Regions from separate parts of the Pantoea sp. X-Soil-ISGK-275 genome, predicted to be linked through region 1. Evidence: predicted binding sites of a transcription regulator. Region 1 holds the regulator's gene; each other region holds the start of a gene.

Region 1 (5,364 bases):
TTCCACCCTTTTGCCACCTTTGATACCGCAGCGTTAAGCGGCTTAGTGCTGGGGCAAACCGTGCTGGCGAAAGCCTGTAAAGCGGCGGGAATGGAGTTTGATAGTACACAAGCGCATTCAGCCCTGTATGACACCGAGCAAACCGCGACGCTGTTCTGTGAGTTGGTGAACCGCTGGAAACGCCTGGGCGGCTGGCCGCTGGCTTTCAGTGAAGAATCTGCAGACGAGGCGTCTGCCGAGTAAGCAAAGAAAAGGCCGACATTTGTCGGCCTTCTGCATTATTCCGCTTCTTTATACTTCTCAGCGGTCTCTTTCAACAGTGGCTGAAGTTCGCCGCGCTGGAACATCTCAACGATGATGTCGCAGCCGCCGACCAGTTCGCCATCGACCCACAGCTGCGGGAAAGTTGGCCAGTTAGCGTATTTTGGCATTTCAGCGCGAATATCCGGGTTCTGCAGAATGTCCACGTATGCGAAACGCTCGCCACACGCAGAAAGCGCCTGCACGGCTTGCGCCGAGAAACCGCAGCTTGGCAGCTTCGGAGAACCTTTCATGTACAGCAGAATCGGGTTTTCTGCGATCTGACGCTGAATTTTTTCAACAGTACTCATTATTGCCTTCCTTAATCTTCTACTTCGTGTTTGTTTATTGTAGCGATTTCGCTCCCGGACTGAAAACGGGATTTTGCGTTTGCACTGGCGAATCGCCATGTTTGTTAAGTTAACGCATGACAAATAACATTTTCATATCATTAATTGGCATTAATAAATTAATAATTAGCAATAGTTTCGCTGCGTTAACCAGCTGAAATCGCTCATTTTTGCTACAGAATCAATCTGGTAACATATTAATGGAAAAAGGCCTTACCTTTTGGAAAAAAAGTGGATTAGAATTGCTTCGGCGCTGGTCACTTGATCAGATTTCTCTCACTTTGCCGCAGTCTGCTTTCATTCAGCCTGCTTAACCTGTAACCGGATTATGCGTCTACTAATTACGCTTTTCATACTGGCTTTCGCCCAACTGTTTTTTAATGTGGCTGCTGCATCTCCGCATGCGCCCGTTAATGCCAGTTCGCTTAAAGCAGAGAAAAAGAGCGCACGTGAAGACGAGCGCCGCAAACGACGCCCGGTGAAAACCACCACCAAAAAATCGCGCCTGACAGCTGTTCAAAAATTCAAACTCAAAAAACAGACCAAAACAGAAACCGCGCTGCACAAGACCACCAGCAAAAAATCCCCGCTGAAACTTTCTGCTAAGAAATACGGTCATCAACGTCTAGCGAAGAAAACACCTGAGATCGCCGTCGATGATGAAGCGTTAGCGCTGACCGGCATCAAAATGAGTAAGGCGCACCGCCAGCGTTATCAAAAGGCGCGTGAAACGGCGATGACCAAATTGATGGGCCAACTCGGCAAACCCTATCAATGGGGCGGTGCTTCGCCACATACCGGTTTCGACTGCAGCGGCTTAGTGTGGTACGCCTATAAAGATCTGGTGAAATTCAAACTGCCACGCACCGCTAATGAGATGTATCACCTGCGCGATGCGGCACCGATTAAACGTGAAATGCTCGAGAAAGGCGATTTGGTGTTCTTCCGCATCAATAATCGCGGCACTGCCGATCATGTGGGCGTGTATCTCGGCAACGGGAAATTCATTCAGTCGCCGCGTACCGGCAAAGATATTCAGATCAGCGCATTGGGTGAGGATTACTGGCAGAAACACTATGTGGGCGCGCGTCGCATGATGACGCCAAAAACTATTCGCTAGTTGTTGCGCAACAATCATAAAAAAGCCGGATGCTGTTCTCAGCTCCGGCTTTTTTGTTAATGCATGATCGCGGTAAAGCTGAAGGCGATAATCATCAAAAGTGCGCCAACAGTGGTCATTAGCGCCAGTTTCAGGTCGGTATTCATCACAACTCCTTAGTCACACAATTATTAGGGTTAAAGCGATTTTCGCACAGCAATGGGCAAAAATCTCGTGTTATACGCATCAGCTTGCTAGAATCGCCGCCTTTCGTTGCGCAACAGATTTTGCGCATGCTGTATCAACAGCGTGATGAAGTGATTTCGCCTGCTAAAACACACCGTTTTGCCCGCTTTTTTGGGCTGTAAAAGCATTAGCAGACGCAAACGTTTAACAATATACTTATCAGTAAGTTGCGATAAGCCCAGGAGTACCATTTTCATGGCAACAATTAAAGATGTCGCAAAACGCGCGGGTGTCTCAACCACCACGGTTTCGCATGTCATCAACAAAACGCGTTTCGTTGCGGAAGAGACGCGTAACGCCGTATGGGAAGCGATCAAAGAATTACACTACTCGCCGAGTGCCGTGGCGCGTAGTCTCAAAGTCAATCACACCAAAACCTTGGGTCTGCTGGCGACCTCCAGCGAAGCGCCCTACTTCGCTGAAATTATCGAAGCGGTGGAGAACCGGTGTTTCGAACGCGGCTATACGCTGATTCTCGGCAATGCGCACAACGATCTGCAAAAGCAGCGCGCTTACCTGTCGATGATGGCGCAAAAGCGCGTCGATGGATTGCTGGTGATGTGTTCGGAATATCCAGACGATTTGCTGCAGATGCTGGAAGAGAACCGCAATATCCCAATGGTGGTGATGGATTGGGGCGCGTCACGCGGTGATTTCACCGATACCGTGCAGGACAATGCGTTTCAGGGCGGCTATCTCGCCGGGCGTTATCTGATTGAACGTGGTCATCGCGATATCGGTGCCATTCCCGGCCAGATGGAGCGCAACACCGGCGGCGGACGTCACGCTGGCTTCCTGCAGGCGATGAGCGAAGCGGGCATCACGGTGCGTCCGGAATGGGTGGTTCAGGGCGACTTTGAACCTGAATCGGGCTATCAGGCGATGCAGCAGATTTTAAATCAGAAACAGCGTCCAACTGCGGTGTTCTGCGGCGGCGATATCATGGCGATGGGCGCGATTTGCGCTGCTGATGAGATGGGTTTGCGCGTGCCGCAGGATATCTCAGTCATTGGCTACGATAACGTGCGCAACGCGCGCTATTTCACTCCAGCGCTGACCACCGTGCATCAGCCAAAAGCCGAACTGGGTGAAAAAGCGCTGGAAATGCTGCTGGATCGCATCACCAGCAAGCGTGAAGATCCGCAAACCATCGAAGTCCAGCCAACGCTGATTGAACGCCGTTCGGTGGCGTACGGTCCATTCCGCGACTATCGTCGCTAAGCCGACACTTCGCTGAGCCATTCATGGTTCAGCGTTTCAGCATCCCCGAGATAAGCCAGTAACCACTCCAGCGCCGGTGACGCGCGCTGTTCTGACCAGCTGACGCAGCACGGACTGTCCGGAAAGGCCTGCGGCAGTGCCAGTTCCACCAGTTTATGGCTGTCCAGCAGCGGACGCGCCAGATGGCCCGGCACCATTCCAACGCACAATCCTGCCAGCAAACAATCCATCCCGGTTTCCCACTCCGGCACCACCAACCGCCGCTGATTATCCAGCGTCCACGTCATACGGCGCGGCAACGCACGCGAGGTATCTTCCAGCACCAGCGATGGCCACGCCCGTAATGTTTCATCATCCAGTTCCGTGCTGTTGACCAGCGGATGGTCGGGACTCACCACACAGCGCCAGTTCAGCGCGCCCATATCCTGAAAGGCAAAACGTCCACCCACCGGGATCGCCTGGGTCGCGCCAATCGCCACATCAACCCGGCCATCAGCCAACGCATCCCATACGCCGTTGAACACTTCGTAGCTGATAATCAGCTCCATATCGGGAAAATGGCGATAGAAATCCTTCACTAACTGCCGCGTGCGCTGCGGTTTAACAATGCAGTCAACCGCGATACTTAGCTCCCCGCGCCAGCCATTCGCCAGTTGCTGACACTGTCGACGGGTTGCCAGCATTTTTTTGATAACAGATCGTCCTTCACGTACAAAATGCTCCCCCGCCGGTGTCATCACCACTTCGCGGTGCTGACGCTCAAAAAGCGGCACCGCCAGCCAGCTTTCCAGCTGTCGCACGGTATAGCTGACGGCAGAAGGCACGCGATGCAGCTCCTGCGCGGCCGCACTAAAACTGCCGGTGCGCGCCACCGCATCTACCACTTCAAGCGCATATTCTGACCACATAATTTTGCCTTCAAAAAATTTAACAGCACTATGCAAATATTAGCGTTTCACAAAGCGCGTTGCATCCTTTTACACTCCCCGGCGTTCAACCTGCCCAAAAGAGAATCAACATGTTGTCGTCTAAAGCATTTATGCCTTATCTCGCCGTGCTCAGCATGCTCGGCTTTCTTGCCACGGATATGTATTTACCCGCCTTTGGCGATATGCAGCGTGATTTCGCTAGCGCACCTGGCACCATCAGCGCCAGCCTGAGTCTGTTTCTCGGCGGTTTCGCCTGTGCCCAGGTTTTTTGGGGGCCGCTGTCGGATCGTTACGGGCGTAAACCGATTTTGCTAGCGGGGTTAGCCATCTTCGCCCTTGGTTGTCTGGGGATGCTTTGGGTGACCGATGTGCGCCTGATGCTGGCACTGCGTTTTGTGCAGGCAATTGGTGTCTGTGCGGCTGCCGTAAGCTGGCAGGCGCTGGTGGTGGATCACTATCCAAAAGCCAAAGCCAATAAAGTGTTTGCCACGATTATGCCGCTGGTTGCGCTGTCTCCGGCGCTGGCACCGCTGCTCGGCGCCTGGCTTATCGGCCACTTCCACTGGCGCAGCATCTTTATCACACTAACGCTGGTTGCCGTGGTGCTACTGATCGGTACGCTGCAGTTAACCTCGCCTAAGCGCGAGAAAGTGGCGTCAGGTAAACAACCCGGCTGGTTGACCTTGCTGGGTACTCGCGTTTACAGCGGTAACGTCTTGATCTACTCGGCCTGTTCGGCGAGCTTTTTCGCCTGGCTGACGGGCTCACCTTTCATTCTCGCCGCTGCTGGCCTGACGCCGGGTGATATTGGCCTGAGCTATATTCCGCAGACCATTGCGTTTCTGATTGGTGGCTTTGGCTGCCGCACGCTGTTAAATCGCTATCAGGGCGCGCAACTGCTGCCGTGGTTGCTGGTGCTGTATAGCCTGAGCATCCTGAGTTTGTTTGTCATCGCCCTGATGCCATCAGCGCCGCTGTTTGTGCTGTTGATGCCTTTCTGCGGCATGGCGCTGGCCAATGGCGCGATCTATCCAATTGTGGTTGCCAGCGCATTAGCGCCCTTCCCGCATGCCACCGGTAAAGCCGCAGGATTACAGAACTTATTCCAGTTAGGATTGTGCTTTGTAGCCAGCCTGCTGGTCTCCGCCGGCCTTGAACAGGCGCTGTTCAACACCACGTTAGTGATGGTCGCTACTGTGGTACTGGCGTGGGTGGGCTT
Region 2 (5,364 bases), 1.4 Mb from region 1:
CGGTTCCGGCTTGCAATACGCCGACGTTAACGCGCGCCACGCCGCCGCTGTGCTGCGGCAGATTGTGCAGCGCCAGCGTAGCCTGCGCCGCAGCCAGCAGGGCGTTGCGACCCTCTTCCGGTTTGCCACCGGCGTGCGCGCCGACGCCGGTGAAATTGACGTCGAGTTTGGTGGTGGCGAGGAAGCTGTCGCTGCCACAGACGATTTCTCCAGCGGGCACGCCAGTACCAAGATGGATGGCGGTGAACAGATCGACATCATCCACCACACCGGCCGCGACCATCGCTTTCGCCCCGCGCACGCCTTCTTCGGCGGGCTGGAAAATGAGTTTGATGGTGCCGCTCAGCTGCGCTTGCATCTCCATCAACACGCCCGCCAGCGCCAGGCCGATAGTGGTGTGGCCGTCGTGGCCGCAGGCGTGCATCATGCCGGGATTGCAGGAGGCAAAGCCTTCGCGCGTTGGCAGATGATCGGCGGCGCGGCTTTCGTTCTGATCGAGCGCATCCATATCCACGCGAAAACCCATCACCGGGCCCGGACGACCGGTTTCCAGCGTGGCGACCACGCCACAAAAACCGCCGGAGAAGTGCTTAATCCACTGCGGCAGCGCGCCTTGCTCCAGCGCGCGTGCTTCCTGCTGCACCAGCACCTCATCAGAGGGCAATCCCATGCGCGAGTCGGCATCGATCACCTCGCGGCCCAGTTTGAGTTGATAACCAAGACGATGCAGCTCTTCAGCCACCAACGTGGCGGTGCGGAACTCCAGCCAGCCCGATTCGGCAAAGTGGTGCAGATCGCGTCGCCAGGCCTGCATCTGCGGGATGCGCGCGTTGACGAGGTCAGAAAGGGTTTTCATCGGCATGTCCTTTGTGTTGGTTTTTTATGCATTCATCCGAATCTACACATTGGTTTTGCCGCGCATAAGATGCGAATATCTTGCTACTGATAAACAACGGTTATCATCAAACTATGTCTGCGAACCTCAAACTTCATCAGCTGCGCGCGTTTGTTGACGTGGCACGTCAGGGCAGTATTCGCGCCGCCAGCCGCTTGTCCGGGCTTTCACAGCCTGCGCTGACCAAAGCGATTCAGGAACTGGAGCTGGCGCTGGGCGCACGCCTGTTCGAGCGGCGACAGCAGGGCGTAACGCTGACCGATATCGGTGATAACTTTTTTCAGCATGCCAGCCTGATACTGGAAGAGTTGCGGGTAGCGCAGGAAGATATTCAGCAGCGGCTGGGATTAGCCGGCGGGCGCGTTAACATCGGCGTGGGCGGCAGTATTGCGCGCACCGTCATGCCGCAGGTGATTAATCAATTTCATCGCGAGTATCCGCTGGTTAAGGTGCGGATTGTTGAAGGTCAGCTGGTTTCGATGGTGCATGAACTGCGCCAGGGCGAACTGGATTTCACCATCAATACCTATGATAAAAATCATCTCGATCAGGAATTGGTGTTTGAACGGCTGATGGAGCGTGATTATCAGGTGGTGATGCGCAAAGGACATCCGATGGCGCACGCGCGCACGCTGGCTGAGTTGCAGCACTGCGACTGGACCATGCCGACGCCGCAGGGAAGCTATTATCGGCTGCTGCACGATCTGTTTGGCGAGCGCGGCATGGCACCGAAAATCGTCGTCACCTGCGAGACCTTTATGGCCTGCACCAGCCTGGTGGCACAGAGCGATTTCGTCAGCATTATTTCGCGCGATGTGATTGAAGACCCGACGCACGGCGGCCAGCTGATCTCCCTCGAGCTCGACGAACCCTTACCGAAAGCCACTTTCTACCTTATCCAGCGCAAAGACACCGCGCTGACACCGATGAGCGCCTACATGGCGCAGCTGTTTCGGCGCTACTGTCAGCAAAGGTAAGAGTGCGGCCTGGCTCGCAACGGTATAAATAATGTGCACTACACTTGCAGGGGACGTTCCCTTTATGGAGTACAGAGCATGCAAGTTACCCCGTATGTTTTTTACAGCGGTCGCTGCGAAGAGGCGATTGCCTTCTACCTCGACGCCACCGACGGCGAGCTTCTGTTCAAGATGACTTATGGCGATATGCCGGATGAAACGCCGGTGGAGGACGAAGGTTGTATCTCGGGCGTGAGCTTTTCGCCGGAGCAGATTATGCATGCCCACCTGCGCATCGGTCAGGGCGAATTGATGATGAGCGATGGCGCACCGCAGGCGGCGTATGGCGGTTTTGCCGTGAGTTTATCCACGCCGGATGAGGCGCAAGGCAAGCGTTGGTTTGAGGCGTTGTCAGCGGGCGGTGAAGTGACGAAAAGCTGGGCACCGACGTTCTGGGCCAATGGCTTTGGCATGTTGACCGATAAGTTCGGCGTACCGTGGATGGTGAATGCGTATAAGCCGCAGATTTGAGTATAGGGTGCGCGCTAGCCCTCACCCAGCCCTCTCCCGCAAGCGGGAGAGAGAGTAGGTAGGGGCACGATCTGTTCCCTCTCCCACTTGTGGGAGAGGGTTAGGGTGAGGGAAACCAACAACTTAGAAGTTGTAACCCACCACCAAATAGTAACCCCAGCCAGTCGATTTCACTTCAAACGGACCGTTACCGAAGTTCACCTCCTGGCCGTCAGCCCACTGGCCGCCGTTGTGGAAATAACGCGCCACGGTTGAAACATGCCAGTGATCGTAGTTCAGCGACAGAATGTGGCTCGATGCAATCGAGTTGCTGGTGCGTGAACGATCGGACTTATCACGCAGATCGGAACCCCAGTCGAAGTTGGTGAAGCCGATGTAGCTCAGCTTGCCGCCCCACAGATCGGTAATCGGCACAAAGTATTTCACCTTGAAGCGGTAACCATCCCAGCTGTTTTCGTTCGCCGCACCGTAGTTTTCCCACTGGTATTTCGCGTAAACGTTCAGCGACAGGCCGATATCGCTGTGCGTATCGATGTCAGTGCCGAGACCCATGTACCAGGTGTTCTGACGGCTATCGCTGTTGCGACCCATGTCATAGATGTAGTTGTTGGCGAAGTACCACTCTTTAAACGGACCAAAGGAGAGATCGGTGCCGGTCAGCTTATCGATGGAGAAACGTGGCTCAATTTCCATGAACATCGGCGAACCGTGGTCGAACACGCCGTTGGCGTTGCTGTTGCCCACGCCGAAGAAGTTGGTCAGATCGAGGTAGCCGTAGAAATCGAACCAATCCTTTTTAGCAAAGGCTTCGTATTCCAGATACACGTCGTTGTTGAACTGGGGTCCAAAACGGGTGTGGTAGCTGCCCACCACGTTCACGCTCTGATGCCACCAGTCAGAAACGTACTGCGGATCGCTGTCTGCCGCTTGTGCCGCACCAGTCCAGCTGCTGGCCAATAAGGCCCCTGCTATCAACGCTTTATATTTCATTATTGTTAACCACATGCTTTTGATCGCCGGGCCGTCGCCGCGATCGGGTGAAATTGATCCCAGGGGATGGGCAGTGAGTTGTCGTATCCGGTCTGTGTCGCCAGATTTTCAAGCTTGCGTAATGTGCCTGTAACAGAGGCATAGAAAATAGATTTTGGTCACGTTTGTCAAAAAGTGTTGCAGTTTGATTCACTGGAAATGTGATCGTTATCACATAAAGACCGTGAGGCGAACGGAACCCCGCAACCGTTTACGTGTCGCGTTCGTCGGGAAAAAGGGGTTGAGAGAATGGTGCGATAGGTTGCATGGTCGCCATGAATGGCGACCCTACGGGTTATGGGAGGGTAACGCGTACCTGCAGGCCGGCAATCTGGCCCTGTTGATCGTGGCGGTTCGACAGCGCAACTTGCATCTGATGCTTTTGCGCCACACTGCGCACAATCGATAAGCCCAAGCCGCTGCCTTGCGCCTGCACGTCCGGCGAACGGGTGAAGCGGTCAAAGGCGCGTTCGATAAAGGATTCCGCCATGCCGGGCCCGTTATCGACAATATCCACCACGGTGTGATTACCGACGCGATGCAGCAGCACATCGACCAGGCTGCCTTCCGGCGTGTGCAGCATCGCATTGCCGATCAGGTTATCAAACAGGCTTCGCAGATCGGAGCGGCTGGCGTGCAGGCGATAATGGGTGGTGCCGTTAAAGCCGATATCAATGCCGCGCTTATCTGCCACCACCATCAACTGCTCAATGCTCTCTTTCAGCAGGTCGTCCAGCTCGATGCTTTCCACCGTGGCGACCACCGATTGATCTTCCTGACGCGAGATATTCAGCAGCTGCGTCACCAGATGGCGCGTGCGCGTTACGCCCGCTTCCAGCTGATCGAACTGGCGGCGGGCTTCTCCGGGTTGAATATGTTGCCGCAGATTCTCCAGCTGCAAGGTCACGGCGGTGACCGGCGTGCGCAGCTCATGCGCCGCATCTTCGAGGAACTGACGCTGCGATGACCAGGCCGCGCGCAGTCTATCCAGCAAGGCGTTGTAAGCTGCCACCAGCGGCAGCACTTCGTCCGGTAAACCATCAGGTGAAACGCTATGCGGATGCAGCGTTTCCTGGGCTGCGATATGGCGCGACGCCACGCGTAAATCACGCGTTATCGCCCGCACCACCAGCCATATCACGATCAGTGAGAGCGGCATCATCAGCACCAACGGAATGATGGCGGAGAGCGCTCGCTTGACCATGATACTTTTCATGTAGCCGATATTATGCAGCACCTGAATATTGCCGATTTCACTGCCCAGCTCGCCGGGCCGCGTGTAAACACGCCATTCGCAGTCGTCGCCACAATCCCCGACTTTCAAATCGGTCCAGCCTTTTTTCAGCTGCAATGGCGCATGCAGGCCCGGCCACGAGCTGGCGCGCAGATGGTTGCTTTCGTCCCACAGCTGAACGATATAGGTGCTTTTGAGTTTCTCTTCATGCATCACCATCGGCATCAGCGCCGGCATGCGTTGGCTGCTGGCCCAGGCATCAGCGATCTTGGCGAGCTGATCGTCCTTCATGGTACCCATCATGTCGCCGTAGCAGTGATAGAAATACCAGGTGACGCCGCCGATCATCGCCAGATGCAGAATCACCAGCGTGGCGAGCAGTTTGTTACGCAGCGAGCGCATAAAGGTGAAAGGTTTCATATTGCCGGTACCCGCCAGCCAAGTCCGCGTACGTTGCGGATCACTTCGTTATCCAGTTTGCGGCGCATACCGTGAATCAGTACATCCACCGCGTTGCTGCTGACCTCTTCGCCCCAGCCGTAAATGCGGTTTTCTAACTGTTCGCGTGAAAGGATGGCGCCGGGCCGCTCCAGCAAGGCGTAGAGCAGGGCATATTCACGTGCGGTGAGCTGTTCGCGCTGGCCTTTATACAACACTTCGCGCGTCATGATGTCGATCTGCACGTCGCCGCTGCCGAGCAGAGAATCTGCCGCACCGTG
Region 3 (5,364 bases), 230 kb from region 1:
CTGTTGCTCAGCAATAAATGCCAGCAACTCTCCGAAGGTCATCGCCTCTTCTGGTTTTTCAGTAGTCATGTAAAACACCTCCTGTAAGCATGACGAGGCAAGAATAGGGGATCGTTTAACATGAGTCTAGATGCAGGCAGTTTTTCTGGCGAGAGGGAAATAAAAACAAAAAAGCCGGGTGGCGAAACCCGGCAAAAACGGCACAGTGGCTGTTAATCGTTATTAAACCAGTCGTCAGCGCTTTCCCAGGTTTCTTGTAACAGTTCGCTGATGCGTTCGCGTGACTCTTTGCAGCCACCAAACACGCTAAGTTGGTTGCCGCCGGCATAACGCACTTTGACGTGATGATCGTCGTCAGGGAAATCCTGCGTAATGCGACGGACCAGTTCGATGCTGAGTGCATCCAGTGCACCTGCAGGAAGGGGCGAAGTTTTTGCTACGGTAATTTCAACGCGCATAGAAGCCTCCGGAATAATATACTGTTTATTTGTACAGTATATTTATCCCGAAGGCAAGCAGCAGAAAATTATTCTTTGATGCGCCAGTTCAGCGTCTCACCGGCAAGGAAAGGCACCAGCGTGTCATCCGCCAGGGCAATGCTCTCTTCAACCTGCCAGGATTCACGCACCAGCGTCAGCGTGCCTTCATTCAGCGGCAAACCATAGAAGTTCGCGCCGTTCTCTGAGCAGAAGGCTTCAAAATGTTCCAGCGCCTTCAGCTCCTCAAACACCGTGGCGTAAGCAGGCAAGGAGGTCGGCGCATTGAACACACCGGCGCAGCCGCAACTTGCTTCTTTCAGGTGACGCAGATGGGGGGCGGTATCGGTACCGAGGAATACGCGACGATTACCGCTGGCGACCAGCTTACGCAGCGCTTCCTGATGAATATTGCGTTTCAAAATCGGCAAGCAGTAGAGATGCGGACGCACACCGCCAACCAGCATGTGGTTGCGGTTGAACATCAGGTGTTGTGGCGTGATGGTGGCGCCCAGCAACTCGTTTCCTGCCGCCAGATACTCCGCTGCTTCTTTGGTGGTGATGTGCTCCATCACCACTTTTAGTGCCGGGAACTGTTTGCGCAGCGGCTCCAGCACAGTTTCAATAAAGCGCGCTTCGCGATCAAAAATATCGATATGGGAATCGGTCACTTCACCGTGCACCAGCATGGGCATGCCGATCTGCTGCATGCGATCCAGCACCTTCGCGATCGCGGCGATATTGGTCACGCCGTGGCTGGAGTTGGTGGTGGCATGCGCAGGGTAGAGTTTGGCAGCGGTAAAAGTGCCGTCACGGAAGCCGCGTTCGATCTCATCGGGATCGAGTGAGTCGGTGAGATAGCAGGTCATCAGCGGAGTAAAAGCATGCTCAGCAGGTAACGCAGCCATGATGCGCTCGCGGTAAGCCACGGCAGCGGCCACGCTGATAACCGGTGGAACCAGGTTCGGCATGACAATCGCTCGACCATTCACTGCGCTGGTATAAGGCAGTACGGCGTTGAGCATCGCGCCATCGCGCAGATGAATATGCCAGTCGTCAGGGCGGCGGATGGTAATTTGCTGAGGTTGGGCTGTCATTCAAAAAGACTCCGGCTGAGAAGAAAACGAGAGGCGCGTTTAGGCCGGGGAGTAATCATAAGGATGTGGGCAACCGTTTGCACGGGATTTTATTGTGACAAACAAAAACCGCACCCGAAGGTGCGGCTACGCGGATTAATCAGTAAACGGAATCACCAATTGTCCCGGTTTCACTTCTATCCCTTTAGCGAGTTTCTTCGCCAGCGCTTCTCCTTTACTGCGGTCTGCGCTCAGCACGTAGGCGGGTTTCTCATTGAAATAACGCTTTAGCGACTCATTGAGATAAGGCGTTAGGGTTTTCATGATCGACGCCATTTTTTCTGGCTGCACCTGCGCATCGACAATCTCCATGTCATGCAGATAAATCGCGCCTTCCTGCGCGTTGTAAACCGGCTGCGCCTTCATCTTCAGCAGCATTTCGGCCTGCTGCGGACCAAACAGCGAGCTGACATTGATATTGGCTTTACCTGAGAGGGTGATTTTGCCAGGTTCTTCACGGCCAATCTGGCTGTTGAGATCGCTCAGCACAATGTGTGCATTCACCAGCCCGGAAACGCCGATGTCTTTTTCGAAGTTATTGCGCTTTTGCAGCGCCTGATTCACTTCCTGTTCGCTGATAGTGTATTGCGTCAATTGGTTACAGCCGCTGAGTAGCACGGCAAAAAGCAGGGCGACAAGCCCGGTAAACGCCTTTTTCATATAATCCTCATCCTGATCGAAACGGCAAAACAACGATAGCCTGCCTTAATCAGCGGCACCTGTCACCAGGAGAGGGATGAGAAGCGCCGTGGCGCTTCTCATGGATGAGGATTATGCAGCGATGGAGGAGAGCAGATTGACCTGAGTTTGTTTCGCCATATTATCGCGATAATCGGCAACGCGGCTTGGCCACTCAATACCATTGACCAGCGTTAAGGAGCGCAGCAGCGGGAACAGATGAATATCATCTTCTGAAAGTTCGCCATTGACCGCATTGGGCTTGACGATCAGTTTGTCGAGCTGGCGCAGATCATCGCTGATGTTTTTGATCAAGCCCGGCGCGTGTTTACGCAACTCGCCGAAATCCCCGACGCTGGCCTGCTTCTTCTCGCTAAAGTAGCTGCGCGCTTCCGGCGTAGCGAATTCGGCAAAGGAGGCATCGGCGATGCGCGGCAACAGCAACTTGTTGACGTAGCCATTCACATGGCGCAGCCAGTCGCTAATCGCCGGATTGCTTTTGCCATTCAGCAGCGGTTCGTGATCGTATTTATCCACCAGCCGCACAATATCCATACTTTCCGGCACCGCGCTGCCATCAGCCTTTTGCAGAATCGGCGCCATTTTCTGGCCGATCAGTTTTTTCGGCGTTTGCTCGTCGTCATTCAACATAACGATGAGTTCTAACGGCAGATTTTTTAAGCCGAAAATCATGCGTGCTTTGACGCAGAAAGGGCAGTGATCGTAGATGTAGAGTTTCATCCCGTTTCTCCTGTGGTTCTAAGGGTGACGGAGGTCACCCTTTTTTCGGACGTGCGGGAAGTATGGAAGAGATCTGTGGCAGGGGCAAACTAGCTGCTGAAAATTGCTGGCGCCACCGAACGCGGCTGGAACTGCCACCACAGCGCCAAAAGGGTGATCATCCCGACGCTGCTCAGCAGCATCCACGGCAGTTCCGGCAGCGCCCATTGCTGGCCCATATCGAACATCCAGCCACCACCGGAGTAGCCGATCAAACCGCCAATCGCGAGGCCGAGACGGCTGAAGCCCATGTAGCTACCGCGTGCGCGGGAGCTGGCGAGCGAAGCGCTGAGCGTTTCACGCGCCGGTTCAGCAATGATCGAGCCGAGATAAAAGATGGCGATCAGTATAAACAGCGACGGCAGCGAGTCGGTCATGCCAACCGGCAACAGACTGAACGTCATCAGGAACAAACCGGCCATTAGACGCGTTTCCAGGCGGAAGCGTTTTTCGCTCCAGCGTGCCAGTGGATAAAGCAGGCTTAATGACAGTAGCGCTTCAATGGCGTACATCCACTTCACCGCAGCAGGCGCACCGGCCACCTGATTCACCATCACCGGTAACATCAACATCACCTGCACGGCGAGAATGTAGTAACCGGTTAATGTCAGCACATACAGTCGAAAACGCTTATCCTGCCAGACGCGTTGCATCCCTTCACGCATCGCAATGCGTTCTGTTGAGATACGCCACGCCGGTAACCAAATGGCGTTGAACAGCGCAGCAGCGACGAACACCGCCGCGCCAACCCAGCACACCAGGCGGAAATCCCACGCCAGCAGCCAGCTACCAATCAGCGCCCCCAGCACCGCACCGGCGCTGTCCTGCATCATCAGCAGGGAGAAGAAGCGGCCGCGATCGCGTGCGCGCACCAGTTTCATCACCAGTGCGCTGCGTGGCGGGTCAAACAGCGTGCCGCCAAGACCGGATAGCAAGCAGGCGAACCACAGCAGCCAGGGTTGATGCGCCAGCGCCATGCAGGCAAAACCCGCCGCACGCATCAGCATGCCGGTGACGATCAGCGGACGCGCACCAAAACGGTCGGCAATCGCACCGCCGAAGATGCCGAATCCCTGCTGGACGAATTGCCGCAAGCCAAGCGCAATGCCGACCATCAACGCGGCCCAGCCCAGCTGTTCGACAAAATGGATAGAGATGAGAGGAAATACCACAAAAAATCCCATCACAACCAGCATGTTATCCACTAAAAGAAATGTTTTACCGAGGCGTCGTGCCCGCGCAACCCGAGACATGCTAATTCCTGAGCAAGTGAGAGGAGATAAGAGACCAATTGGTCTATTTTCCGCCTGCTCAAAGGCGAAAAACAGCTTTCTCAGGATGATATTTTTTCATCGAATCCGCAGAAATATTAATCCTCAATCAGGATGAATCCGGAGGAACGCGTTCAAGGGTTTTACCGCAAGCGGGGTGACGGTTATAGTGAGCAGTATCGCCGCTGGCGTACATCTTTCTTAAGTTATGGATTTCAGGAGTCATGATGTTTGGCTATCGTTCTGCTGGCCCACGCGTGCGCCTCACAACCGATCGCTTAGTGGTGCGTTTAGTACATGAACGCGATGCCTGGCGATTAGCGGATTATTACGCTGAAAATCGTGCGTTTCTTAAGCCGTGGGAACCGGTGCGCGACGAGAGCCACTGTTATCCTTCAGGTTGGCAAGCACGCCTCGGGCTGATCGCTGACATGCATAAACAGGGCTCAGCCTACTATTTTGTGTTGATGGACCCGGAAGAGACCGAAGTGCGGGGTGTAGCCAACTACAGCAACGTGCTGCGCGGCTCGTTTCACGCCTGCTATCTCGGCTATTCGCTGGGCGAGAAGTGGCAAGGTCAGGGATTGATGTTTGAAGCGCTCACCACCACCCTTCGCTATATGCAACGTCAGCAACGCATTCACCGCATCATGGCAAACTACATGCCGCACAATCAGCGCAGTGGCGATCTGCTGGCGCGCCTCGGATTTGAAAAAGAGGGCTACGCCAAAGATTATTTATTGATTGATGGACGCTGGCAGGACCATGTCCTGACTGCGCTGACCTACCGGGAGTGGACCCCGGATCGCCGTGGACAATAAAAAAGGATTATCCCCAATGAAAATGGCCTTATCCGCGCAGGCGCTGCGCGTAATTGGATGCCTGCTGGAGAAGCAGGTCACCACGCCAGATCAATATCCGCTCTCCCTTAATGGCGTTGTCACAGCCTGTAATCAGAAATCCAACCGCGAACCGGTGCTGAATCTCAGCGAGATGGAGGTGCAAACGCAGCTCGATGAGCTG

The links. The regulator PurR, encoded in region 1, represses purine synthesis genes. The targets are predictions, from matches to a motif close to CANGCAAACGTTTGCNTG.
Region 2: AC6I8A_RS01980 (nucleoside-specific channel-forming protein Tsx) is a predicted target of PurR. The motif match lies at 3,612-3,629, and genes of this name have one in related genera.
Region 3: pyrC (dihydroorotase) is a predicted target of PurR. The motif match lies at 1,640-1,657, and genes of this name have one in related genera.

The regions. Positions count from the first base shown of each region.
Region 1 is NZ_AP035976.1:1,893,398-1,898,761, reverse strand. It holds gene rnt (ribonuclease T) at 1-243, shown strand, start outside; gene AC6I8A_RS08865 (Grx4 family monothiol glutaredoxin) at 279-614, opposite strand; gene AC6I8A_RS08860 (C40 family peptidase) at 979-1,770, shown strand; gene cydH (cytochrome bd-I oxidase subunit CydH) at 1,827-1,916, opposite strand; gene purR (HTH-type transcriptional repressor PurR) at 2,191-3,216, shown strand; gene punR (DNA-binding transcriptional activator PunR) at 3,213-4,124, opposite strand; gene punC (purine nucleoside transporter PunC) at 4,235-5,364, shown strand, end outside.
Region 2 is NZ_AP035976.1:449,983-455,346, forward strand. It holds gene AC6I8A_RS01965 (amidohydrolase) at 1-856, opposite strand, end outside; gene AC6I8A_RS01970 (LysR family transcriptional regulator) at 970-1,872, shown strand; gene yjdN (VOC family metalloprotein YjdN) at 1,951-2,382, shown strand; gene AC6I8A_RS01980 (nucleoside-specific channel-forming protein Tsx) at 2,506-3,372, opposite strand; gene AC6I8A_RS01985 (sensor histidine kinase) at 3,707-5,065, opposite strand; gene AC6I8A_RS01990 (response regulator) at 5,062-5,364, opposite strand, start outside.
Region 3 is NZ_AP035976.1:1,662,419-1,667,782, forward strand. It holds gene AC6I8A_RS07705 (hypothetical protein) at 1-69, opposite strand, end outside; gene dinI (DNA damage-inducible protein I) at 213-458, opposite strand; gene pyrC (dihydroorotase) at 527-1,573, opposite strand; gene AC6I8A_RS07720 (lipoprotein) at 1,709-2,272, opposite strand; gene grxB (glutaredoxin 2) at 2,384-3,031, opposite strand; gene mdtH (multidrug efflux MFS transporter MdtH) at 3,121-4,323, opposite strand; gene rimJ (ribosomal protein S5-alanine N-acetyltransferase) at 4,569-5,162, shown strand; gene AC6I8A_RS07740 (DUF480 domain-containing protein) at 5,179-5,364, shown strand, end outside.